Regions from separate parts of the Streptosporangium sp. CA-135522 genome, predicted to be linked through region 2. Evidence: riboswitches for the same ligand, from Rfam matches in the RefSeq annotation. Region 2 holds a riboswitch; the other holds the start of a gene.
What was found. Region 2 has a riboswitch for glycine ahead of gcvP (aminomethyl-transferring glycine dehydrogenase). Riboswitches for the same ligand answer to the same signal wherever they lie in the genome.
Positions count from the first base shown of each region.

Region 1: another riboswitch for glycine. It lies ahead of gcvT (glycine cleavage system aminomethyltransferase GcvT); the one in region 2 lies ahead of gcvP (aminomethyl-transferring glycine dehydrogenase).

Region 1 covers NZ_CP192026.1:2,010,180-2,018,830, forward strand. Annotated here, with positions in the region: gene ACQPYK_RS09725 (amino acid deaminase/aldolase) at 1-228, opposite strand, end outside; gene ACQPYK_RS09730 (DUF6286 domain-containing protein) at 380-997, shown strand; gene ACQPYK_RS09735 (hypothetical protein) at 1,183-2,919, opposite strand; gene ACQPYK_RS09740 (L-serine ammonia-lyase) at 3,080-4,456, opposite strand; gene gcvH (glycine cleavage system protein GcvH) at 4,536-4,925, opposite strand; gene gcvT (glycine cleavage system aminomethyltransferase GcvT) at 4,922-6,010, opposite strand; glycine riboswitch at 6,044-6,138, opposite strand; glycine riboswitch at 6,139-6,237, opposite strand; gene ACQPYK_RS09755 (gamma-glutamyl-gamma-aminobutyrate hydrolase family protein) at 6,327-7,022, opposite strand; gene ACQPYK_RS09760 (3-oxoacyl-ACP reductase) at 7,143-7,907, opposite strand; gene ACQPYK_RS09765 (aldehyde dehydrogenase family protein) at 7,913-8,651, opposite strand, start outside.
Region 2 covers NZ_CP192026.1:4,307,580-4,316,230, forward strand. Annotated here, with positions in the region: gene ACQPYK_RS19925 (sugar phosphate nucleotidyltransferase) at 1-1,847, shown strand, start outside; gene ACQPYK_RS19930 (FHA domain-containing protein) at 2,095-2,610, shown strand; gene ftsR (transcriptional regulator FtsR) at 2,637-3,287, shown strand; gene ACQPYK_RS19940 (bifunctional nuclease family protein) at 3,367-3,837, shown strand; gene ACQPYK_RS19945 (MerR family transcriptional regulator) at 3,982-4,602, shown strand; glycine riboswitch at 4,618-4,709, shown strand; gene gcvP (aminomethyl-transferring glycine dehydrogenase) at 4,868-7,723, shown strand; gene ACQPYK_RS19955 (tetratricopeptide repeat protein) at 7,840-8,622, shown strand.

The sequences.
Region 1 (8,651 bases), 2.3 Mb from region 2:
GAGGGCTTCGGGCAGGGTGAAGGCCATGATGCCGGTGAAGCCGTCCATGGTGAGGATGCGTTCCAGGACGGGCCGGGATCTGATCGATTTGCTGGCGATTCTGATGGGTTTGCCGCCGGCTCGTCGGGTCATGCCGGTGGCGTTGGAGCGTAGGGCTGCCAGGTCGAGCACGGCGAAGGGGGGATCCAGATGCGCGGTGGCCCGGTCGTAGCGCTGGCGGTCATCCATGACGGCAGGATAACCCGATCCAGCCGAATGTGAGTATTGTTCATGTTGATCGTCCGGCGGTAAATTCTCCTGCCAGGGGGACTCCAAGATCGTGCAAGTGGCCGGTCAGACCTCACCCGGGATGCCGCGGCCGCGTAAACCTGTCCGGGTGATGAGCACTCTCCAGGACATCCTGTCGAGCACGGGGGGTACGGCCGGCGGGGAGAACCTGCAGGCGGTCCGTCGCCGGTCGCTGCGGTTGCTGAGGCCGGGCAGGACCCCGGCCGGCGTGCTGGTCGCCCTGACGGCGTCCGTCTCGCTGTCCGTCGCGACCGGAGTGGCGGCGGGCCTGCTGACGGGCTCGGCGTTCGGGCGGATGCCGTACCGGCAGTTCGCCGCCTGGGTCGGTGAGGCGAAGTGGTCCGATCACCTGTCGCTCGCCCTGTCGCTGGTCGTGGTGATGGCCGGGGCGCTGTTGCTCGGGCTGGCCGTGCTGCCGGGCCGGACCCGGCTGGTGCCGCTGGAGTCCGCCGATCCCCGGATGGTGATGGGGATGACCAGGGCCGGGCTGCGTCGCACGCTGCGGGAGGCGGCTCAGTCGGTCAACGACGTGGACAGGGCGCGGGTGCGGCTGGGCCGGCGCAATGTCGAGATCACGGTGGTCGGCGACACCGACCGGACCGGTCTGCTGCTGCGTCAGGTCGGCGCGGCGGTGGGGGACCGGATGGCGAGTCTGGGTGCGGTGTGCGGCGGCGAGGTCGTGGTGCGGCTGCGCAGGCGGGGGATCTGATGAAGGCGTACATGGGCAACCGGATCGGCCTGGCCGTCGTCGGGACGGTGCTGACCGGGGCCGGGACCTACGGGTTCCTGCGCGGGCGGGGAAAGCTTCCCCAGCCGAGGGAGGCTCGGATTCTGAGCCGGACGCTTCCCGACTATCTGGCCGGGCATGCCTGGGTGGGCTGGCTGGCCGCGTTGCTACTGATGGCGCTGGCGCTCCTGGCGATCCGCTGGCTGCTGGGCGCCCTGGGATGGGGCCGGTGGGGGAGCCGTAGCGGCAGCGGGACCGCGATGCTGGGGGTCGCGCTTAAAGAAGTCGAAGGGCTCCGGCGCATCCAGGTCAGGTCGGTGGGGGGTGACCGGCTGCGGATCGGGGTGAGCTGCGGGCCAGAGGCGGACGTCGCCAAACTCGTGGCGCGGCTGAACAAGGACGCGGTCGGCAAGGTTCGCAGGACGGTAGGCGACGAGGGGCTCGGGGCGGTCGTCCGGCTGCACGTCCGGCGCCGCTGACGGGTCCGCCGCTGACAGGTCCGCCGCCGGCGCGTCCGGGGCCGCCGGGTGTCGCCGTACGCCGAAGGCCAGTCCGGCGGCCAGGCACGCCAGCGGTAGGGCGGGCACCACGTAGCGGTGGTCGAAGGCCGCGATGAAGGGCGGCAGGGCCACCAGCACGGTCGCGGCGGCCCACGGCATCAGTACGGCGCCGCCGAGCCGACGCAGGCGCAGCAGGACGCCGGCGAGGCCGGTCAGCAGGATCGCGGCGACGAACGGGCCGCGCAGGAAGCCCTGCTCCTGGTAGGCGCGCAGCCAGCCGGCGTAGGGTTCGACGAGGGTGGGCGCGCCGGAGGCGCCCTGGTAGGCGAGGGTCAGCTCCTCGGCGGTCCTGCCCTGGGAGGCGGCTCCCTTGGGGAAGGGCTTGGCGGTGTCGGGGAAGACGTAGGCGCTCTGCGGCCCGGGGGTGGGGTAGACCCTGCGGGTCCAGTCGAAGACGTGGGCCACGTCGGTCAGGCCCGCCCGGAGGAAGTCCAGGGGTTGTGCCTTGATGGCCTGGACGGCGAAGTCTCCGGCGAGCTTGTCGCGCTGGGCCCAGGTTCCCTTGATCTTGTTGAGTGGTGAGGCGCCGTCCCAGATGTAGACCGGAGGCGGTTTGCGCTCGCTCACCGGGTCGACCGGGCAGAGCGCGGCCTCCGGCCCGGCGGGCTTGATCTTCGCGCAGTCGGCGAAGGTCATCGTGCGCGCCCACAGGAAGGCGTTGCCGCGGGTCAGCCCGTAGGTGCCGTACTCGGCTCCGAACCAGGCGGCGTAGGCGCCCAGGCCGATCGCGGCGGCCAGCGCGGTGGAGACGGCGGCCTTCCAGCCGGCGCGGCCGATCAGCAGGCAGACCAGCACGACGGCGATCAGGGGCAGCCCGATCGTGCGGGTGACGGTCGCCGCGGCCAGCAGGAACCCGGCGAGCAGCGCGGCCCATACCGGTGGCCGCCGTCGCCACAGCAGCAGCGTGATCGCCAGGACCGTGAGGAACTCCATCAGCAGGTCGGCCATCACGAGGTGTTCGAGCTGGATCTGGTGGACGTCCAGCAGCACCGGCAGGGCGGCGAGCGTCGCGCCCCATCCGGGCAGCCCGCCCCGGCGGCGCAGCAGGAGGTAGACGCAGGCGGCCGTGGTCAGCCCGAGCAGGTGCTGGAGCACGGTCACGGCCTGGACGCTGGACAGGGGCTGCAGCGTCCACAGGAACAGGGAGTAGCCCGAGGGGCGTGACTCCAGGGGGCGGGGGTCAAGCCCGGCGTTGAGGTAGACGAAGGAGTCGGCCCAGAACCACAGGGCGGGCCGGTAGCCGAGCACGGCCAGGGTTCTGAGCGCGGCGCCGGCGAGCAGGGCGGCCAGGAAGAGCCGGTGCGTGCGGAGGAAACGACTCGCCGGGCGTGCTCCCCCTGACACCGCTACCTCCCGAGTCTGCGCGACAAGGCCACCCAGCATAGGCGCGGGACCGGGGGATCCTGTACGAGATGGTGAAGCTCGTGCCGATTGGCCTTTTTGTGGAAGTGGCCGGAGGTCTCACGGAGAGGCCGGGGGCCGGGCAGGCCCCGGCCCCGTGACGTCAGCATTCGATGACGTTCACCGCCAGGCCGCCGCGGCTGGTCTCCTTGTACTTGTCGAGCATGTCGCGGCCGGTGTCGCGCATGGTCTTGATGGCCTTGTCCAGCGAGACGAAGTGGCGGCCGTCGCCGCGTAGCGCGATGCGGGCGGCGGCGATGGCCTTGATCGAGGCGACCGCGTTGCGCTCGATGCACGGGATCTGCACCAGGCCGCCGATCGGGTCGCAGGTCAGGCCGAGGTTGTGCTCGATGCCGATCTCGGCGGCGTTCTCCACCTGTTCCGGGGTGCCGCCCAGCACCTCGGTGAGCCCGGCGGCGGCCATCGAGCAGGCTGAGCCGACCTCGCCCTGGCAGCCGACCTCGGCGCCGGAGATGGAGGCGTTCTCCTTGAACAGCACGCCGACCGCGCCCGCGGTGAGCAGGAAGCGGATCACCCCGTCGTCGTCGGATTTGGGGGTGAACCGGTCGTAGTAGGTGAGCACGGCCGGGACGATGCCGGCGGCGCCGTTGGTCGGGGCGGTGACGATCCGGCCGCCCGCCGCGTTCTCCTCGTTCACGGCGAGGGCGAACAGCGAGACCCAGTCCATGGTCTGCAGCGGGTCCTTCTCGGGGGACTCGCTCTGCAGCCGCCGGTGTAGCTGGTTGGCCCGGCGCCGGACCTTCAGCCCGCCGGGCAGCACGCCCTCCTTGGCGATGCCGCGCTGGACGCACTCGGTCATGACCCGCCACAGGTTCAGCAGTTGGTCGCGGATCTCCCGCTCCGAGCGGCCGAAGGCCTTCTCGTTCTCCAGCATCAGCCCGGAGATCGACAGGCCGGTCTCGGCGCAGTGGGCGAGCAGTTCGGCGGCCGTGGTGAAGGGGTACGGCAGGGCGGTGTCGTCCGGTTTGATCCGGTCGGCGCCGGTGGCGCTCTCGTCGACGACGAAGCCGCCGCCCACCGAGTAGTAGACCTTCTCGCGCAGCGGTTCTCCGGTTTCGGAGAAGGCGGAAAAGCGCATGCCGTTGGGGTGGTGCGGCAGCGAGATCTTGCGTTCGAAGATCAGGTGCTCGCCGATCACGAAGGGGATCTCGCGGGAGCCGTACAGGGAGATCGTCCCGGAGGAGCGCATGGCGGCCAGCCGGTCGTCGACGGTTTCGACGTCGACGAGCTCGGGTTTCTCACCCGACAGGCCGAGGAGGACGGCCTTGTCGCTGCCGTGGCCCTTGCCGGTCAGCCCGAGCGAGCCGTAGAGGATCACCTCGACCCTGGCGGTCTTCTCCAGGAGCCCGTCCTGGTCGAGGCCGCGGGCGAACTTGTGCGCGGCGGCCATCGGCCCGCCGGTGTGCGAGCTGGACGGTCCGATGCCGATCTTGAAGAGATCGAAGACGCTGATCGCCATTGATCTGATCCCTGCCTTCACATCGCCGTGATCATGCGCGCCGGGTGACGCACATGATCACGGCGCAAGAGGAGAAATCTCAGGACTCGCCTGAGGTGAGTGCGGTGTACTCCTCGGCGGACAGCAGGTCGTCGGCGTCGCCCTCAAGACGGACGCGGAACAGCCAGCCCTCACCGTAGGAGTCACTGTTGACCAGGGAGGGGTCGTCCACGACCGCCTGGTTGACCTCGACGATCTCCCCGCCCACCGGGGCGAAGATGTCGCTCACCGACTTGGTCGACTCGACCTCGCCGACAGCGTCGCCGGCGGCGACCGTCGAGCCGACCTCGGGGACCTGCACGTAGACCACGTCACCCAGCGCTTCGGCGGCGTAGGCGGTGATGCCCACGGTGAGGGTCAGGCCGTCGTCGATGCCGGACACCCACTCGTGTTCCTTGGTGTACTGCAGGTCATCGGGAATGCTGCTCACTTTTTCCTCCTGTAGAAAGGCAGTTCAACGACATCGACCGGCTCGCGACTGCCCCGGATGTCCACGGCCAGGCCGATGGACGGGCCGTTGTCCACGTAGGCCATGGCGATGGGCTTGCCCAGTGACTGGGACGGCGCTCCGCTGGTGACCACTCCGGCGACGGCTCCGTCGCCGGAGACCACCGGGTATCCGTGCCGGGGCACCCTGCGGCCTGTCGCGACCAGTCCGACCAGACGACGGGTCGGCGGGACGTCCTTGAGCGGTTCGAGGGCGGCCCGGCCGACGAAGTCGCCCGGCTTGTCAAACCTCACCACACGGCCGAGCCCCGCGTCGAACGGGGTGAGGTCGGCCGACAGCTCGTTGCCGTACAGCGGCATGCCCGCCTCCAGGCGGAGGGTGTCGCGCGCGGACAGGCCGGCCGGGATCAGCCCGTGGGGCTCGCCCGCCTCGGTGAGCGCGGCCCAGAGCGGCTCGGCGTCGTCGGCCGCGATGAACAGCTCGAATCCGTCCTCGCCGGTGTATCCGGTGCGGGCGATGAGGGCCTTGCGGCCGGCCACGGTGGCGGGCAGGCCCGCGTAGTACTTCAGCCCGTCGAGGTCGGCGTCGGTGATCTCGCCGAGGATGGCGCGCGAGCGCGGGCCCTGGACCGCGATCAGCGCGTACTGCTCGGAGCGGTCTTCGACCACGGCGTCGAACGCCTTGGCGCGCTCGACGAGCTCGGCGGCGACCCTCGGGTAGTTGGAGGCGTTGGCGACGACCATGAACTCCTCGTCCGCCAGGCGGTAGACGATCAGGTCGTCCAGCACGCCGCCCGACGGGTCGACGATCATCGTGTAGCGGGCGCGGCCGGGGTCGAGGGCGGAGATGTAGCCCACCAGCGCGTAATCCAGGGCCTCGCCGGCCTGGGGGCCGGTCACGAAGATCTCGCCCATGTGGGACAGGTCGAACAGGCCCGCAGCCTGGCGGACCGCGTTGTGCTCGGTGGACTCGCTGCCGTAGCGGAGCGGCATCAGCCAGCCCGCGAAGTCGGTCAGCGTCGCGCCGAGGGCCTCGTGGACGCCGCGCAGCGGCGTAGGTCGGGACATGTTCGCACCTCAGGCAGGGGACAGATGAGATCATCCTCCCCCTCTGTCATCGATGCCTGAGAGCTTCGCCCGATTTTTGCCGGACTTTCACCTTCGGCGAGGCCATCAGGCCTGCTTTCCAGAGGCCACCTACCCGTACGGTCCTTTGCCTTGAGAGGTTCGCGGGGAGGGCTTGCTCCTTCAGGGGTCCTGGCCTGGATGTCAGGACGCTCTCCCGCACGGGATTCATCGGTGTCACGGCAAGCCTAACCGCCTGCACCGGCCGAGCGAAATCCCCGGGCGGCGGGTTGTCGCCGTTCGGAGACCGTCGTGCCGTTCAGGGGCGGCCGTGCCGTACCAGTTCTTCGAACAGCAGGCTCTCGTCGTCGGCTTCGGGATGCCACTGGACCGCGACGGCGAACGGGTGGTCGGCCAGCTCCACGGCCTCGATCGTGCCGTCCTCGGCGTGGGCGGTCACGGTCAGGCCCGACCCCAGCCGGTCGGCGGCCTGGTGGTGGTAGTGGGCCACGTCGACGGCCTCGGCGCCGAGAGCCTTGGCGATACGGCTGCCGGGGGTCAGCCGTACCGGCATCCGGCCGAAGTCACCGGGCGCCGGGGCGTGCCCGGTGTGGCCGACCGTGTCGGGCAGGTGCTGGTGGAGGCTGCCGCCGAGGGCGACGTTGAGCACCTGCAGGCCCCGGCAGACTCCCAGGAACGGGATGCCCCGTTCCAGGACCTCTCGCAACAGCCCGAACTCGGCGTCGTCGCGGAACTCGCGGACGTAGCCGGTCCGCTCGTGCGGGGCCTGGCCGTACCGTGCCGGGCCGATGTCTCCGCCGCCGGCCAGGATCAGCCCGTCCAGGCGTCCGGCGAGCGCGGCGGGGTCGCCCGCCGGAGGCAGGATCACCGGTTGCCCGCCCGCGCGGACCACGTGGTCGACGTAGTTGTACGGCAGGAGCGCGGTGGTCATCTCCCAGACGGTGAACTTCGCGGGCTCGACGTAGCAGGTGATGCCGATGACGGGACGGGACATGATCTCTTTCTCGCCGGGTGCCGGGACGTGTGGTGACATAGGTATCTGCCCGCGTCCCGGCACGTTATCGAGGACGGACGGTATGGGGTGGGCAAATCTCCCCAAACCGGTCACGGCTGGTTACAGGGGCGTGACGTAGGCGCCGGAGATGCCGCCGTCCACCAGGAACTCCGACCCGGTGATGAAGCTCGCGTCGTCCGAGGCCAGGAAGGCCACCGCGGCGGCGATCTCGGAGGCCTCGGCGAACCGGCCGACCGGGATGTGCACCAGGCGGCGCTGTGCCCGCTCGGGGTCCTTGGCGAACAATTCCTGCAGCAGCGGCGTGTTGACCGGTCCGGGACAGAGCGCGTTGACCCGGATGCCCTCGCGGGCGAACTGCACGCCGAGCTCGCGGGACATAGCCAGCACCCCGCCCTTGGAGGCGGTGTAGGAGATCTGGCTGGTGGCCGAGCCCATCACCGCCACGAAGGACGCGGTGTTGATGATCGATCCCTTGCCCTGGCGCTGCATGTAGGGGATGGCGTGCTTGCAGCACAGGTAGACCGAGGTGAGGTTGACCTCCTGGACCCTGCGCCAGGCGTCGATGCCGGTCTCCAGGATCGAGTCGTCCTCCGGCGGTGAGATGCCCGCGTTGTTGAACGAGATGTCCACGCTGCCGTAGGTGTCGAACGCGGTCTGGTACATCCGGGCGACGTCGGCCTCGCTGGTGACGTCGGTCTTGACGAACAGGCCGCCCACCTCGGCCGCGGCCGCCGACCCGCTCGCCTCGTCCAGGTCCACGCATACGACGCGGGCGCCTTCCTGGGCGAACCGGCGCGCGGTGGCCAGGCCGATACCGCTGCCCGCGCCGGTGATGACGGCGACCCGGTCCTGCAAACGCTGCATGGCTGTCAATCCTCCGAAATGAAGACGTTCTTGGTCTCGGTGAACGCGGACAGGGCGTCCGGGCCCAGTTCCCGGCCGAGGCCGGACTGTTTGAAGCCGCCGAACGGGGTCCAGTAGCGGACGCTCGAATGGGAGTTCACGCTGAGGTTGCCCGCCTCGACCGCGCGGGCCACCCGTAGCGCGCGGCCGACGTCCCGGGTCCAGATGGATCCGCTGAGGCCGTATCGGGTGTCGTTGGCGATCCGCACGGCGTCAGCCTCGTCGTCGAACGGGACCACCGACACCACCGGCCCGAAGATCTCCTCGGTGAACGCCGGGTCGGTCACCTCGGGGGTGAGGACCGTCGGCGGGAACCAGAAGCCGGGACCCTGCGGGCACGATCCCCGCAGGTGGACCGGCCCGGTGACGAAGGAGGCCACCCGGTCCCGGTGCTCGGCGCTGATCAGCGGGCCCATCTCGGTGCTCTCGTCGCGGGGGTCGCCGACCCTGACCTTCAGCACCGCCCGTGCGAGCCGCTCCAGGAAGTCGTCGTAGACCGAGCGCTGCACCAGGATCCGGGAGCGCGCGCAGCAGTCCTGGCCGGAGTTGTCGAACACCGCGTACGGCGCGGTCGCCGCGGCCTTGTCCAGGTCGGCGTCGGCGAAGACCACGTTGGCGCTCTTGCCGCCCAGCTCCAGGGTGATCCGCTTGACCTGTCCGGCGCAGGTGGCCGCGATCTCCTTGCCGACCTCGGTGGAGCCGGTG
Region 2 (8,651 bases):
TCGGCACCCACGAGAGCTATCTCAAGGCCCAGGCCGACGTGCTTTCCGGCCGGGTCAGGGTGGATACCGACGCCTTCGAGGTCTCCCCGGGCGTCTGGGTGGCCGAGGGCGCCTCGGTCGACCCCGACGCCGTGCTCAAGGGCCCGCTCTACATCGGCGACTACGCCAAGGTCGAGGCGGGCGCCGAGCTGCGCGAATACACCGTCCTGGGCAGCAACGTCGTGGTCCGCGAGGGCGCCTTCCTGCACCGCGCGGTGGTCCACGACAACGTCTACGTCGGCCCCAGCGCCCATCTGCGCGGCTGCGTCATCGGCAAGAACACCGACCTGATGACCGGCGTCAGGATCGAGGAGAGCGCCGTCGTCGGCGACGAGTGCATCATCGAGGCCGAGGCGTACGTCTCCTCCGGGGTCAAGGTCTACCCCTTCAAGACCATCGAGGCGGGGGCGGTGGTCAACACCAGCGTGATCTGGGAGCCGCGCGGCCAGCGTAACCTCTTCGGCCCGCGCGGAGTGTCCGGCCTGGTCAACGTCGAGATCACCCCCGAGCTGTGCGTACGGCTGGCCAGCGCCTACGCCACCACGCTCAAGAAGGGCGCCTCGGTCATCACCTCCCGTGACTCCTCGCGCGCCGCGCGGGCGCTGAAACGGGCCGTGATCAGCGCCCTGACCGCCAGCGCGATCAACGTCCTGGACCTGGAGGCGGCCCCGCTACCGGTGTCCCGCTTCCACACCGCCAGGGAGAACGCCGTCGGCGGCATCGCGCTGCGCACCACCCCGGGAGACCCGCAGAGCGTGGACATCGTCTTCATGGACGAGCACGGCGCCGACCTGTCCCAGGCGGCCCAGCGCAAGCTGGAGCGGGTCTTCTCCCGGCAGGAGTTCCGCCGGGCCTTCCCCGGGGAGATCGCCGAGCTCAGCTTCCCCGCTCGGGCGGTCGAGGACTACACCCACGAGCTGTTGCGCTGCGTCGACATGACGGGGGTCCGCGACGCCGACATGAAGGTCGTGGTGGACTGCGCGGGCGGCACCTCCTCGCTGGTGCTGCCCAGCCTCCTAGGCCGGGTCGGGGTGGACGTGCTCACCGTGAACAACCGGCTGGACGACGCCTCGCCCACCGAGACCCTCGCCGAGCGCCGCCGCGACCTGCAGCGCCTTTCGGAGCTCGTCAGCTCCGCCAGGGCGGCCTTCGGGGTGCGGTTCGACCCGGTGGGGGAGCGGGTCGCCCTGGTGGACGAGATGGGCCAGCTGATCAGCGAGGAGCGCGCCCTGCTGGTGGTGCTGGACCTGGTCGCGGCCGAACGGTGCGGCGGCCGGGTGGCGCTGCCGGTCACCACCACCCGGGTGGCCGAGCAGGTCTGCCGCTTCCACGGGGTGCAGGTCGAGTGGACCTCCACCGCGACGGACGCGCTCACCACCTCCGTCCGGGGCCAGGACATGATCTTCGCGGCGGACGGGCGGGGCGGCTTCATCGTGCCCGAGTTCGGCCCCACGGTGGACGGCCTGGCGGTCTTCCTGCGCCTGCTCGGCCTGGTCGCCAGGACACGGCTGTCGCTCAGCCAGATCGACGCCAGGATCCCCGAGGCCAGGCTGCTGCGCCGTACCGTTCCGACACCGTGGGCGGCCAAAGGGGTGGTGATGCGCTCGGTGATCGAAGCCGCCGAGCGCTACCGCATCGACACCACCGACGGCGTGCGGGTGGTGGCCGAGGACGGCAGCTGGGCGCTGGTGCTGCCCGATCCGGCCGAGGCCGTCACCCACCTGTGGGCCGAGGGAGGCGACGTGGACTCCGCGCAGAGCCTGCTGGAGCACTGGGCGCGGGTCGTGGAGGAGGCGGCGGGCACGTGACCGGACGGGGCGCGCCGGCCGGATCACGTGCGACGAACCCAGCGCGGCGGCATGGACCGGGGGCACCGCCCGCCTGTAACTTTGTCACCGACCGAACCCGCGGTCGAGCGTCTGCCTTGATCTTTGCTTCTCAACGGTGTATGTTGCGGCATTCGCAGTCTGAGAAAATACTTGAGAAGCGAAGAAGCGAGGCGCGCATCCCTGAGTACCGTTGCCGCGTCTTCGCGGTAGGAGGCCGAGCCGATCGATGCCGAGCGTCTACTGCACGCAGTGCGGTCATGCCAACCCTGAGGATGCCCGTTTCTGTTCACGATGCGGGTCGCCGCTGACCAGGTCCGCCGACACACCCGGAGACAGCACGTCCACGATCTCCCTCTCCGGGATCGAGGCCTACGAGGCGGAGACCGGGGAGACGCTTCTCGCCGAGCGGCAAGCCGTCGAGCAACTGCCTCCGGGCGCCGCCCTGCTGGTCGCCATGCGCGGTCCCAACGCCGGCAGCCGCTTCCTGCTGGACAGCGATCTGACCACCGTGGGTCGTCATCCCGAGAGCGACATCTTCCTTGACGACATCACCGTCTCGCGCCGTCACGTGGAGTTCTATCGGCGCGGCGGCGGCGTCTTCACCGTCCGGGACGTCGGCAGCCTGAACGGCACCTACGTCAACCGAGAGCGGATCGAGGAGGTCCCGCTGTACGGCGGGGACGAGGTTCAGATCGGCAAGTTCCGTCTGGTCTTCCTCACCCGTGGCGCCGCTGGAGGATGATGAGCTCGCAGGCCGCTCGTGCACACATGAGCATCGGGGAGGTGCTCGCTCTCCTGCAGGGCGAGTTCCCCGACGTCAGCATCTCCAAGATTCGTTTCCTGGAGGGCGAGGGGTTGATCGAGCCGGAGCGCAGTCCCTCCGGATATCGAAAATTCACCTACGCCGACGTCGAGCGGCTCCGCTACATCCTCAGCGAGCAGCGTGACCGCTACCTGCCGCTGCGCGTGATCAAGGATCACCTCGAGGCGGCCGACCGCGAGGAGCGGCCGGTCGCGCGCCCGCGGGCGGTCCCCGACGACGCGCCCGCCGAGGTCCGCCTCACCCGTGAGGAGTTGCTCGCCGCCGCCGAGCTCAGCGAGGAGGCCCTCGCCGAGCTCGAGGACTATGGCCTGCTGGCCGCGGTGGCCCGCTACTACGACGCCGAGGCCCTGGCCGTGGCCCGCAGCGTCGGTGCCCTGACCGTCTTCGGGCTGCACGCCCGTCATCTGCGAGCGGTCAAGGCCGCGGCCGAGCGGGAGGCCGGGCTCGTGGAGCAGGCCATCGCCCCGCTGCTGCGCCGTCGCGGGCCCGGTGCCATCGACCAGGCCGACGAGACGGCCAGGGAGATCTCCGGCCTCCTGCTGGAATTGCACGCCTCGCTGCTGCGTTCCGGCGTTCGTGGGGTCCTGGGCCGGTGACAACCTGACCAGGCACTCGTACCCCCACGAGTGTTACGTTGAACAAACCGGTCGGAATCCAGCGAAGACGGAGCAGCCCGTGTTGCAGATGGAGGTCGTGGGCGTTCGGGTTGAGATGCCCTCCAACCAGCCAATTGTCCTGCTGAAGGAGGCACAAGGGGAGCGTTATCTGCCGATTTGGATCGGCATGACGGAGGCGACGGCGATCGCCATGGCGCAGGCCGAGGAGCCGCCGCCGCGGCCGCTCACTCATGACCTGTTTCGCGACGTGCTCGACGCGCTCGGCGTTCGGCTGAGCACGGTCAACATCGTCGCGCTCCGTGATGGGATCTTCTTCGCCGATCTCGTGTTCTCCAACGGGGTCGAGGTGAGTGCGCGTCCCTCGGACTCGATCGCCTTGGCGCTTCGCACCGGCGCGCGTATCTTCGCCAGTGAGGACGTGGTCCGGGAGGCAGGGGTGATCATTCCCGACGACCAGGAGGACGAGGTGGAGAAGTTCAGGGAGTTCCTTGACACAATCACGCCCGAGGACTTCGGTCGCGCAGGGTAGGAATTTCGGTGCATTTACGCTTCACGACGCGCCGCGTGGGGTCGTTGACTGAGCTTGGCCCCAGTCCTACGGTGCAAGTGAAACCCGCGGTCGTGCGCAAACCCCCAGATCAGGCCGCGGGATGAGAGAAAGCCGGAGGTCCGCGTGGCGGTCAGCAGCGGCGAGGGTAGAAACGCCGATCAGGATGACCCGGAACGGCGCCAGTCGGCACGTCAGCGCGCGGGTGAAGAGGGTCTGCTATTCGACGGGCAACCGGTGAAACCGCCCGCCGACATCGGATATCGAGGACCCACCGCTTGTGCGGCGGCCGATATCACCTACCGGCAGTTGGACTACTGGGCGCGCACCGGACTGGTCGAGCCCACGGTGCGGGCGGCTCACGGCTCGGGTTCCCAGCGGCTGTACGGCTTCCGCGACATTCTGGTGCTCAAAGTCGTCAAACGACTGCTCGACACCGGCGTCTCCCTCCAGCAGATCCGCATCGCCGTACAGCACCTGCGTGACCGCGGCGTCCACGATCTCGCCCAGATCACGCTGATGAGCGACGGGGTGAGCGTCTACGAGTGCACCTCGCCCGACGAGGTCATCGACCTGCTCCAGGGTGGGCAGGGCGTCTTCGGCATCGCGCTCGGCCGGGTCTGGCAGGAGGTGGAGGGCTCTCTCGCGGATCTTCCCGGCGAGCGCGCGGAGTCCGCCCAGGGCCCTTTAGACGATCACCACGCCGATGAGTTGGCCCGTCGTCGCAGGGCTCGCCGCACGGGGTAAAGTTGTTCTCGCTGCTGACCCTGTGCGGGAGAGACCCCGACACGATCGGGGCGCCGAAGGAGCAACCTCCCCGGAATCTCTCAGGCACCCGGTACCGCACGGACGAGGCGACTCTGGAAAGCAGGTGCGTCCGCCAGGCGCATCTCACCGACGGTGAAAACCTCCCCGCCAGGAGAGGTGAAGCTCTCAGGTCGAGATGACAGAGGGGGAGATCCGGCATACGCCCGCGCCCAGCGCCGGTCTCCACCGCCTCGGGAGGCTTTCCATGACCGACCTGTCACCGCTCAGCGAGCTCAACTCCCCGCCGTTCGCCACCCGTCACATCGGGCCCGCGGACGCCGACCAGACCCGCATGCTGGAGGCGGTCGGATTCGCCTCCACCGCCGACCTCGTCGCGGTGACCGTGCCGGAGGCGATCCGGGCCAAGGACCGGCTCCAGCTCCCCCCGGCGGCGAGCGAGACCGAAGCCCTCGCCGAGATGCGCGCCCTGGCCGCGCGCAACAGCGTGCTGACCTCGATGATCGGCCTGGGCTACCACGACACGATCACCCCGGGCGTGATCCGCCGTAACCTCCTGGAGAATCCGGGCTGGTACACCGCCTACACGCCCTACCAGCCGGAGATCTCCCAGGGCCGGCTGGAAGCACTGATCAACTTCCAGACGGTCATCTCCGACCTGACCGCGCTCGACGTCGCCGGCGCCTCCCTGCTGGACGAGGCCACCGCCGCCGCCGAGGCGATGACCCTGGCCCTGCGGGCCGGCCGGGCCAAGACCAAGGTGTTCGTGGTGGACACCGACGCGCTGCCGCAGACCAAGGCCGTGCTGCGCACCAGGGCCGAGCCGCTCGGCATCGAGCTGGTCGAGAGCGACTTCACCGCCGAGCTTCCCGAGTGTTTCGGCGTGCTCGTGCAGTACCCGGGCGCCAGCGGCCGGGTCAGGGACTTCCGCTCCATCGCCGACGCCGCCCACGCTCGCGGCGCCCAGGTGGTCGCCGCCGCCGACCTGCTCGCCCTCACCCTGCTCGCCGCGCCCGGCGAGCTCGGCGCCGACATCGCGATCGGCTCCTCCCAGCGCTTCGGCGTCCCGCTGGGCTTCGGCGGCCCGCACGCGGCCTACATGGCCGTCCGCGACGGCCTGCAGCGGCAGATGCCCGGCCGTCTGGTGGGCGTCTCCCAGGACGCCGACCAGCGTCCCGCCTACCGGCTGGCGCTGCAGACCCGCGAGCAGCACATCCGGCGCGAGAAGGCGACCAGTAACATCTGCACCGCGCAGGTCCTCCTCGCGGTGATCGCGGGCATGTACGCCGTATACCACGGGCCCGAGGGGCTGCGCCGGATCGGCCAGCGCGTCCACCGGCACGCGGTCGTGCTCGCCGAGGGCCTGCGCCACGGCGGCGTCGAGGTCGTGCACGACACCTTCTTCGACACCGTGCTCGCCCGCGTGCCCGGCCGTGCGGCCCAGGTCGTCGCCGTGGCCCGTGACAACGGGGTCAACCTGCGCCTGGTCGACGCCGACCACGTCGGTGTCACCTGTGACGAGAAGACCGAGCTCATCCACCTGGAGCAGGTCCTGGCCGCCTTCGAGGTCAGCGGCGCGGTCCTGACCGACCTGGACGCCGCCGCGCACGACGCGCTGCCCGCCGCCCTGGCGCGGGTCAGCGACTACCTGACCCACCCGGTCTTCCACAGCCACCGCTCCGAGACGGCCATGCTGCGCTACCTGCGCAAGCTCCAGGACAAGGACATCGCGCTCGACCGGTCGATGATCCCGCTGGGCTCCTGCACCATGAAGCTCAACGCGACCACCGAGATGGAGCCGATCACCTGGCCGGAGTTCGCCGGGCTGCACCCCTACGCCCCGGAGGACCAGGCGGCGGGCTACATCGAGCTGATCAAGGAGCTGGAGGGCTGGCTGGCCGAGGTGACCGGCTACGACGCCGTGTCGATCCAGCCCAACGCCGGCTCCCAGGGCGAGTTCGCCGGTCTGCTGGCGATCCGCGCCTACCACCGGGCGCGCGGTGAGTCGGGCCGCGACGTCTGCCTGATCCCGTCCTCCGCGCACGGCACCAACGCCGCCAGCGCCGTCATGGCGGGGATGCGCGTCACCGTGGTCGCCTGCGACGACAACGGCAACGTCGACCTCGACGACCTCAACGCCAAGATCGACAAGCATCGCGACCAGCTCGCCGCCATCATGGTGACCTACCCCTCCACGCACGGCGTCTACGAGGAGACCATCACCCAGATCTGCGAGCGGGTGCACGAGGCGGGCGGCCAGGTCTACGTCGACGGCGCCAACCTCAACGCGCTGGTCGGGCTGGCCAAGCCGGGTGAGTTCGGGGCGGACGTGTCCCACCTGAACCTGCACAAGACCTTCTGCATCCCGCACGGTGGCGGCGGCCCCGGTGTCGGCCCCGTCGCGGTCCGCGCGCACCTGGCCGACTACCTGCCCGGCCACCCGCTGCGCGAGGGCTCCGAGGTCGGCCCGGTCTCGGCCGCGCCGTACGGCTCGGCGGGCATCCTGCCCATCTCCTGGGCCTACGTCCGGATGATGGGCGCCGAAGGACTCAAGGCGGCCACCGAGCAGGCCATCCTGTCGGCCAACTACCTGGCCCGCAGGCTCGCCCCGCACTACCCGGTCCTCTACACCGGCCGGGGCGGCCTGGTCGCCCACGAGTGCATCGTCGACCTGCGTCAGATCACCAAGGAGACCGGCGTGACGGTGGACGATGTGGCCAAGCGCCTCATCGACTACGGCTTCCACGCGCCGACCATGTCCTTCCCGGTGGCCGGCACGCTGATGATCGAGCCGACCGAGAGCGAGGACCTGGCCGAGCTCGACCGGTTCTGCGACGCGATGATCGCCATCCGGGGAGAGATCGAGAAGGTCGCCTCCGGGGCCTACGACAAGACGGACAACCCGCTGCGCAACGCCCCGCACACGGCCGACTGCCTGGTCGCCGACGAGTGGACTCACCCCTACGCCCGCACCGAGGCGGCCTATCCGCTGTCCTCCCTGCGCGAGGGCAAATACTGGTCGCCGGTGCGCCGCATCGACCAGGCCTACGGCGACCGCAACCTCGTGTGCTCCTGCCCGCCGCTGGAGGCCTACGAGGACTGATCCGCGCTGTGCGGTCCGCGTCCTCCCGGCGCGGGCCGTATTGCCCCCATATGTGGGGACGGACACGGCCCCGAGTCGTTAGGCTCGGGGCATTCCTTTACCCGGGAGGACCCTGCATGCCAGAGGTGGACACGCGTCCTTTGGACGCCGCGCGGAAACTGGCCGAGAGCGGCGATCTGGACGGCGCGGCAACGATCTTCGCAGAGCTGGCCGCCGATTCCGCGGAGCCCGACCGGGCGCAGGCGGCGGTGGGGCTGGCGGTGGTGCTCCAGGAGCGCGGGGACGTGGCGGGCGCCCGGACGGCCGCGCGCGCCGCGCTGGCCACCGGGCATCCGGAGTTCGCCGGGCAGGCCGCCTGCCTGCTCGCCCGCAGCTTCGAGCAGGAGGATCTGTTCGACCAGGCCCGGGCGGCCTGGCAGGCCGCCCTCGGCGCGGGAAACCCCGCCTGCGTGCCGCTGGCGCACATGGCTCTGGCCAGGCTCGCGGCGAGCCGGCGGGAGGCTGAGGAGGCCCTGCGGGCCGCCGTGGCCGCCGCCGACCCGGAGATCTCCTCCCACGCGGCCCAGCGGCTCGCCGAGCTCCTGCTGGAGGAGGGGGAGGCCGGCGAGGCCGCCGAGGTGCTCCTGGAGGCGCTGTCGGTGCCGGATGTGACCGACGTGCCCAGGCTGCGGGTGCTGCTGGGCATCGCGCACCTGGAGCTGGCCTGCGCGGAGTTCGCCGGGGCGATCGAGGCGGGCGGCGACGCCGGGACCGAGGCGCTGGCCATCGAGCTGCTGGCCCGCACGCTTCCGCTGCGAGGCCGCGACGAGGACGCCGAGCAGGTGTGGCGCTACGGCCTGGACAGCGCCGACGAGGAGCTCGCCGAGGACGTCCGCCTGCGGCTGAACCGGGACGTCTGACCAGGGGCGCCTGAAACCGGAGGCGCCTG